One region of the Nostoc sp. FACHB-888 genome, then DNA from elsewhere that is predicted to be linked to it. Evidence: predicted binding sites of a transcription regulator. Region 1 holds the regulator's gene; the other holds the start of a gene.

What was found. Region 1 encodes HrcA, which represses chaperone genes, less so after heat shock. Its sites were predicted from a motif close to TTAGCACTCNNGANTCNNGAGTGCTAA; they were not measured.
Region 2: the regulator HrcA is predicted to act here: its motif matches at 2,241-2,267, upstream of groES (co-chaperone GroES).

The regions. Positions count from the first base shown of each region.
Region 1 covers NZ_JACJQM010000085.1:23-4,455, forward strand. Annotated here, with positions in the region: partial or broken gene H6G26_RS29520 (photosystem II q(b) protein) at 1-105, opposite strand, end outside; gene H6G26_RS29525 (hypothetical protein) at 384-1,055, opposite strand; gene H6G26_RS29530 (DUF2834 domain-containing protein) at 1,249-1,926, opposite strand; gene hrcA (heat-inducible transcriptional repressor HrcA) at 2,032-3,183, opposite strand; gene H6G26_RS29540 (rhodanese-like domain-containing protein) at 3,617-3,949, opposite strand; gene H6G26_RS29545 (DUF3352 domain-containing protein) at 4,107-4,433, shown strand, end outside.
Region 2 covers NZ_JACJQM010000020.1:132-4,564, reverse strand. Annotated here, with positions in the region: gene H6G26_RS14790 (NIL domain-containing protein) at 110-418, shown strand; gene H6G26_RS14785 (response regulator transcription factor) at 481-1,158, opposite strand; gene H6G26_RS14780 (ferredoxin) at 1,489-1,947, opposite strand; gene groES (co-chaperone GroES) at 2,290-2,601, shown strand; gene groL (chaperonin GroEL) at 2,717-4,351, shown strand.

The sequences.
Region 1 (4,433 bases):
TACGCCGAACCAACCGATATATAAACGGTTGTTGGTGCTGGTGATCCACTCGCAAAACCGATCCCATACGTTGGCGCTTTCGCGACGTTGAATGGTAGCTGTCATTGTTTTATAAATGCAATTATTTGTGAATGAATTAGGTAGGTTTGACTACCTGTTACACATCTTAAATAATTTATTGCGTTTTGTAAAGTACTCTGAGAAAAACATTTCTCTTGGGATTTACGCACCCGGAGTAGAAAATCCCCAACTCACTGAAAAAAGGGAGGCTCTGCGTAGTGAATAAGCAGGGGGGCAGGTGGTCACTGAGCGTAGTCGTAAAGCCTGCGGCATAGCTACGCTTCGGGCGCAGCCTCTCAAAGAGAAGTGGAGGAGGATCTATATTAACGATTAGCTATTAGCCATTCTTCACGAATAGTTGATGGCAGGGGCGGGCGCAAGCAAAGATAAACAAGTGGACCGAGTAGCGGGACAAACGCTACAGCCCAAAACACCTGGGGATTATTCCAGTGGCGACGAGCGATATCATCGCCAAGGATTGTGGGGAATAAAAGACAAAAAAGGCAAAATGCCAAGCTCATGCCATTAATAAAGCGATCACTTTGGAACTGCTGCCCAAAATCTCCCCAATCACCTAAAACAAACGCATAGGCGATCAAAGCAACAGTACTTAAACTCAAAACAATCCCAAAAAAACGAGAATCCAGCAGCCTTAAAAAAGCATCCTTGTGTCCAGAAAATTCTTGATTTGGTTCACGAAAAGCCAAATATGGTATAAGACCAAGCACTCCTGATGCTAATGATGCCAGGGCAAAAGGCCAAAAAGAAATGCGTTGCATTCTGCCATCAATAAACAACAAACCACTGTAAATTAGTAGCCAGATGCCCACTAGAGAAAACAAGGAAAGGATAATTGGATTTATTGCAAGCCACTGAAGAGTAAATATATTTTTCAGTAGCATTAAAGTTTCTTGTAAATGCAGAGGCGGTGCTAACAGTAAAATATAGGCTATAAATCCAAGCCATACTAACCACAATGCAACTTTTCTATTCATCATTTTTTGATGGTATGCATTTAAGATAATTACTAATTTATAATTCGTATTTTTTGCATCTAAATCCCCCTTTCTATAGAACGCTGTCTTTAGCTTGCTTAAAAATAGTGGTAAATCTATACGTGATTTTTGTTTCAGTTGGGGATTTAGACCCCAACTGAAACTGTCTTTAAATTACGAATTACAAATTACTTTAATTTACAGCTGGCTGCTGACTGGGTATTTCCTCTACACCCACTTCTGTTAGAGGTGGACGCACACACAAATAAATCAATGGGCCGAATAGCGGTATCAACGCTATTAACCAGAACATCTGTGGATTTTCCCAACCACGACGCCCCATATCATCCCCTAGCAAAGCTGGAAATAATAGGCAAAGTAGACAGAAATCTAAACTCATCACATTGATGAAGCGGTTAGTTTGCCACTGTTGCACAAAATTCCCCCAATCTCCTCCTGTTAAACCATAGGCAACTAGAATAATCGTGCCTACCGTCAAGATAACCCCGGTCACACGAGAATCTAGCAGCTTGAGCAAGGCATTCTTTTTACCGACAAACTTATTATTTGGTTCTCTAAGGGCTAAATATGGTAACAAGGCAAATGCCCCGACTCCAAAAGAGGCAGTAGCAAATAACCAAGCAGGTATTTTTTGTCCTCTACCATCAATAAATACTACTGCACTGTAGATGAGAGGCCAGATGCCCATGAGGTTGAATAGTGCTACGACTAATGGGTTAATGCCTTGCCATTGGCCAGTAGAAAGGTTTTTAATTAACTCGAATGTACCAGGTTGCTCAGGAGGAGCGAGGAAAAAAGCATAGGTAGTGAATCCCAGCCACAGCACGCCAAAGGCAATTTTTCTAACCATGAAAGAGTTAAAAGGTATTAATTATTGATTTTGCCACTATAAATTAGCCTTATCTACCTGCTATGGTATTGTTCTTTTGTCTAACCCCGTAGCAGGTTGTCTCTATTAGGGATTGAAATAACTGAAAGCTTCTGAAAGGTAATCAGCAGCAGATGCTACTATTGCGATCGCATTTTCATAATCTAGACGCGTTGGGCCCAAAACTCCCACACTTCCTACTGGTATTGAACCTCGGCGATAGGTGGAAGAAATCAAGGTGCAAGTGCGTATCGGTTCTAGAAGATTTTCTGCGCCAATGCGAACCGTTACCTTTGACTTACCTACATCCTCAAGTTCTGGTTCCTCAAATATTAATCGCCATAGTTGGTCTTGTTCTTCTTCCAACAGGTGGATAATTGTTTGTACCTGCTGTAACTGGGAAAATTCGGGCTGGCGTAAAACTTCTGACACACCCCGAACCATAATTTGGGTTGCAGTCGGCGCATGAGTGCGACGAGTCAATTCGGCAACTGAATGTTTCAAAAATTCCCCGTAGCGTTGGAATTCCTGATCTAGTTCGCTCCAGTTGAGGTTGGCTAATTCCAACAGACTTCGGCCCCGCAAGTGGGTATTCAAAAAGTTAGAAACAATTTGTAACTCCCGATCAATTACCTCTGAATCTCGTTGTGTTTCTTCTGGTATTGGTGACAAATCCATCAACTTGGAATGTGTCTCATAACTATCGGTAACTACAATTAACATGATCCGCCCCGCTTCAATTTGCACCAATTGCAGATGTCGCAATAGTGCTGTGGTAGTTTGCGGCATAGTAATCAAGCTAATGCAACCACTCAAGGTTGCTAAAATTTGTGCGGCTCCTTGCAGTAGGGTTTCTAAACTCCAATCTTCCCACTGGAGGCGCTTTTGCAATGCCATTTCTACTTCTCGTCCTAAAGTCTCTGTACTACTTTGTGGAAGCAAGCTAGCAAGAGCGTCTGTCTGCGATACGCTGCGCGAACGCAGAGAAGGTGTAATTAGCTGGTCAACATAAATGCGATAACCTGAATCTGAAGGGACACGTCCAGCAGAGGCGTGTGGTTGGTAGAGTAACCCGGATTTTTCTAAAACGCCCATCACATTGCGAATTGTGGCTGAACTTACACCCAGGTCGTACTCTTCGACCAAAGCTTTTGAACCAACAGGCTCTGCCGTAGCAATGTAGTGACGTACCGTTGCCCAAAGTATATGCTGTTGTCGATTTGTTAACTGGACTTCCATAGGGTATGTAATGCTTGGCGGCAAATTTTAATCAAAGTCTGGAAAAATTTTTGGATTTAATTGAAAACTAAGAATATTAATAATTTATTAAGATAACAAATTATACACTTATATTGTGATAATTAATTTTAAGGTTCACGTACACCATTCTTTTAACGGATCTTTGCAGCAAAAGCTGAGAGCTTGAATTTACAACATCCTATTTTTGGCTTATTTTTGCATAATTCTACACTTGTAAAAGTATTACTGTATACGTATTTTTGCGGCGATCGCAGCTAAGATTGAGGTCGAAAAGTTTCGTAATTATGTAGCCAGTGGACAGAGTTGTAAGCTTTCTGGGCAAGCCGCTAAGTTTTTATGTTCTGCTATTTTTAGCATAGCAAAAGCCAGATGGAAGAGTAAGTTCCATCTGAGTGATGCACTTAAACACAAGCTAATACTGGGGAATTGAATGGTCTACTAAGACGGAATAAGCATCAATACCACCCGAAATATTTTGCACATTTGTAAAACCTTGAGCAATTAACCACTGGCACATCTGAGCAGAGCGGATGCCGTGATGGCATAGTACAAGGGTTTCAGCTTGGGGATTGAAGAGGTTAGGAACTTGATCTCCCCATTCGGCAAATTGGCTTAAAGGTAGATTGACAAAGCCCTCAATGCTAGCAATCTCCAATTCTTGTGGTTCGCGTACATCTACTAGCTGAATACTTGCATCATCAGAAGAAAGACGTTGTGCCAGTTCTTGTACACTTATGTGGTTCATGGGTTGACTAAAAGAATTCCCTATAAACAGTCCTAATACTATTTATGGTGACAGAAAATCTCTACCTTTGCATGAGTATCCATTCTCAAGAAGGTCGATAAATCCTGGTAGGCTTTCTGCTTAAATGGCTGTAAACCGTCTTTTTTAAAGGTTTAATGTGAATAGGCAACGCTCATTTATTGGTTTCATCGTAGCTGGTGCGATCGCACTGCTAGTAATTGCGATCGCTAGCTTTTACTGGTTTTTTGCTAAAAGTCCGGCTAACATCACTGCTTCTACCGGACAGCCGAATGCAGCCATATTCGTGTCGAAACTTTCCCCGGCAATGGTTTCATTGCTGGCGAATCCTGACCGTTTGCAGGCGTTGGAGCGTGAAGGAGAACTATCTCAACTCAAAACCAGTTTATTTGCCAAGAGTGGCATAGATTACAAAGAAGACGTTCAACCCTGGTTAGGGGGCGAAATTACCTTAGCTATCACCACC
Region 2 (4,433 bases), on a different contig from region 1:
TTGCCAAGATAAATACTTTCTTGCTTGCCTACGTGGGATAAGTGACGCTACTGTTAAAAGAATTGTGCATAGTAAAACCTCCATCCCAGAAGTCGAGTAGGAAGCTAGAATGGCAATTCCAAATAAACAAGTAAAATCTAATACCGATATTTTAGATAATAGACGCACCCAAACTCGCATCCAAGTTCGCATTCCTAAAGATTTACATGAGGAACCAGTCATTTCACGACTGGTTTCTCACTATGGGGTCATAGTCATTATTGCTGATGCTCAGGTAAGTACAAACGTGCCACAATATAGCTTCTTCAATCTGGAACTGCGAGGTACTGTTTCTCAGATTGAGAGCGCCCTAACTTACCTGGATGAACTGGATTTAGAAGTTTTGCACCAATCCAGCCCTGAAGAAGATGGTTGGTAGATTTAGTTAGGAGTTAGGAGTTCAAAAATTCATAACTCCTAACTTTTAACTCTTAACTTTGTTTAAGCCATTTGATTTTCGATCGCCCACCGCGCTAGTTCAGTGCGGTTGTGGAGATTAGTTTTGCCCAACATATTGGACACATGGCTTTCAACCGTGCGCTGACTAACATTTAGTTCTTCAGCAATTTCCCGGTTAGCTAAACCCCTAGCGACAAACTGGACTACTTTCAGTTCGGTTGGGGTTAATTGCACATCGAAGGGAACCTGGATGCGGGAACCGTTTTCGCCTCCTTTAGCTTGGTGTTCTTTCCAACGGATAGTTTGTTTCAGCGAGGATTCAACTTGCGCTACGAGCTCTTCTGGTTCAAAAGGTTTGACCATATAAACATCAGCACCTTTATTCAGACCCTTAACTCGGTCTGCACTTTGTCCCTTAGCTGAAAGGAAAAGAACCGGAATCCAGCTGGTGCGTTCGTTTTGCCGGACTTGTTCTACAAAAGTATATCCGTCCATTTCCGGCATCATCACATCGCAGATGATCATGTCTGGAACATCTTGCTCTAAAATTTCCAGAGCTTCACGTCCATTTTCGGCGGTGATAACTTCATATCCCCGGAATTCTAAGTAATCCTTCACCAGCAAGATGAGGTTAGGGTCATCATCAATCAATAGAAGTCGTTTGTGATCTTTCATGCTGGGCTCTTTCATAGCAGTGGCACTTGTCGCGCTTCGGTCCATCAAAGTCTTGAATATTTATCCTCTATGGTGGGTTATTTGGAGGTGTTGTCCTTTTCCCTACTTAACATTGCCTTTGCTGTCTCGAAGTCTCAAAAATGCCGAGCATTTTTAAAAGACTAGTCGCTCGATAGCAAAAGTCCAGCAAGGATACGTATAGCAGTAGTATCTATAATGCGCTATTATATATCGCATTGAAAGTGGCGGGCGAGAAAACACTGATTAAATAATAATCCTTCTGACTCACAAGTAAGTATTGGCTTAAAGATGACCCTACCTCAAAACCAACCCGCACTTTCTTAAAGCTTACTGCAATAACATATCCTTCGGTTGTTAAACCTCTATGAGGTGTTCACAAGAAACTAAGGAAGTTTCTGGCAAAGGATGGGTTAAAAATGCATATTCTTGTACCACCTCATTGCCTATTAAGTGTTCTTGGATGATCTGCTCAATAACTTCCGGGCTTGCTTGGCGATACCAGAAACCATCAGGGTAAACCACCATTATGGGTCTAGAACAACAAACGCGCAAGCAGTTGGCTTTAGTTCTATAGACGCGAATGGGATGACTCTGTTGTGGCTCATCAAATTTTAACTCTTTAAGCCACTTTTTTAAGTATTCCCCGGATTCCAAACTAGCTCGTTTTGAGCAGCAGTTAGCAATTGTCTGGTCAGCGCCAATAAAAATGTGTCGCTGAGTTTTTGCAAATCCTAAACTTTCTACACAATTACTCAGGGATTTATGTTCTAGAGATTTAGTGGTTTTGGGGATTTGATGGCTAGACTGGATCACTGTATTGTTACTTATCGAGCGACTCCCTGATTACAGTTCTATAACAATTTCCAAGCTTTGCAAATAAAGTTGGCTGAGTAGGGAATGGGAGATTGGGCATTGGACATTGTGAAAACCCTTCACTAGTCTTGACTCCCGACTTCCTTTGACCATATAGAAATATACGTAACTTATTGAACAAAACCTGAAGGGTAAAAATAATTAAGCATTTATACTTAAGTATACTAATGAATTTCTAGTTCGGGAACCCGTACTCAAAGAATTCTTGCCATTGGATGCTACTTTTCGGTAGATTAGCACTCAGGAGTTGAGAGTGCTAAACTCTAAAAGGAAGGAAATAATATGGCAGCTTTATCTTTAAGCGTTTCTACAGTTAAACCTTTGAGCGATCGCGTTTTCGTAAAAGTGAACGCTTCTGAGGAAAAGACCGCAGGTGGTCTGTATTTGCCCGATACTGCCAAGGAAAAGCCCCAAGTAGGGGAAGTAGTGGCTCTTGGTCCTGGCAAGCGTAACGATGACGGTAGCCGTCAAGAATTGGAAATTAAAGTCGGCGATAAGGTGCTGTACTCTAAGTACGCTGGCACAGATATTAAACTCGGCACCGAAGAATATGTACTGCTTTCTGAAAAAGATATTTTAGCAGTCGTTGTTTAGTAGGAAGTGGGAAATGGGGAATAGGGAATGTCAAAAATAAAGACAATGCCCGATGCCCAATGCCCAATGCCCAATTCAAGAAAAAATTGACTTAACTCCCGGAATTTAGACACCTATGGCAAAGCGCATTATCTATAACGAAAACGCCCGTCGCGCCTTAGAACGAGGCATGGACATCTTGGCTGAGGCTGTAGCTGTTACCCTTGGACCTAAAGGTCGTAACGTAGTCCTAGAAAAGAAATTTGGCGCACCGCAAATTGTTAATGACGGTGTAACGATCGCCAAAGAAATCGAATTAGAAGACCACATTGAAAACACTGGTGTAGCTTTGATTCGTCAAGCTGCTTCTAAAACCAACGATGCCGCGGGCGATGGCACCACAACTGCTACCGTTTTAGCTCATGCGATCGTCAAAGAAGGCTTGCGGAACGTTGCAGCTGGTGCTAACGCGATTTCGCTCAAGCGCGGGATTGACAAAGCTACCAATTTCCTTGTAGAGAGAATCAAGGAACACGCCCGTCCAGTGGAAGATTCCAAAGCCATTGCCCAAGTTGGTGCGATCTCGGCTGGTAATGACGAAGAAGTCGGTCAAATGATTGCCCAAGCAATGGACAAGGTGGGTAAGGAAGGCGTAATTTCCCTAGAAGAAGGGAAATCTATGTTCACCGAGTTGGAAATCACTGAAGGGATGCGCTTTGACAAAGGCTACATCTCTCCCTATTTCGCTACCGACGCTGAACGGATGGAAGCGGTTTTTGATGAACCTTTCCTACTGCTGACTGACAAGAAAATTGCCTTAGTTCAAGACCTTGTACCAGTATTAGAGCAAGTAGCTCGTGCTGGTCGTCCTTTGGTAATTATCGCTGAAGATATCGAAAAAGAAGCTTTGGCAACCTTGGTAGTAAACCGTTTGCGCGGTGTACTCAACGTAGCTGCTGTTAAGGCTCCTGGCTTTGGCGATCGCCGCAAAGCATTGTTAGAAGACATCGCTGTTTTGACCGGCGGTCAACTAATTACTGAAGATGCTGGTCTGAAGCTAGATAACACCAAGCTAGATAGCCTGGGTAAAGCTCGCCGAATCACCATTACCAAAGACAGCACCACAATTGTTGCCGAAGGTAACGAAGTTGCTGTTAAGGCTCGTGTCGAGCAGATTCGTCGTCAAATCGATGAAACCGAATCTTCTTATGACAAAGAAAAACTGCAAGAGCGTCTTGCTAAACTCTCTGGTGGTGTCGCTGTGGTGAAAGTTGGTGCAGCGACCGAAACCGAAATGAAAGATAAGAAACTGCGCCTAGAAGACGCTATCAACGCCACTAAAGCTGCTGTGGAAGAAGGTATTGTTCCTGGCGGTGGTACAACTCTGGCTCACCTTGCTCCTGAATTGGAAGTTTGGGCAAAGAGCAATCTTAAGGATGAAGAGTTGATTGGTGCTTTGATCGTCGTTCGTGCCTTACCTGCACCTCTGAAGCGGATTGCTGAAAACGCCGGTCAGAATGGTGCTGTAATCGCTGAACGCGTGAAAGAGAAAGACTTCAACGTTGGCTACAACGCTGCGACAAACGAATTCGTCGATTTGTTAGCTGCTGGTATTGTTGACCCTGCTAAAGTGACTCGTTCTGCTTTGCAAAACGCTGCTTCCATTGCTGGTATGGTGTTGACAACCGAATGTATTATAGTTGACAAGCCTGAGCCTAAAGATAGCGCTCCTGCTGGTGCTGGCGCTGGTGGCGGCGACTTCGATTACTAATACGTAGTTACATAATTTGTAAAACAGCTGCTTCCCTTGTGGAGGCGGCTGTTTTTTTGCGTCAGGAGAAGAGGAAGAGGGT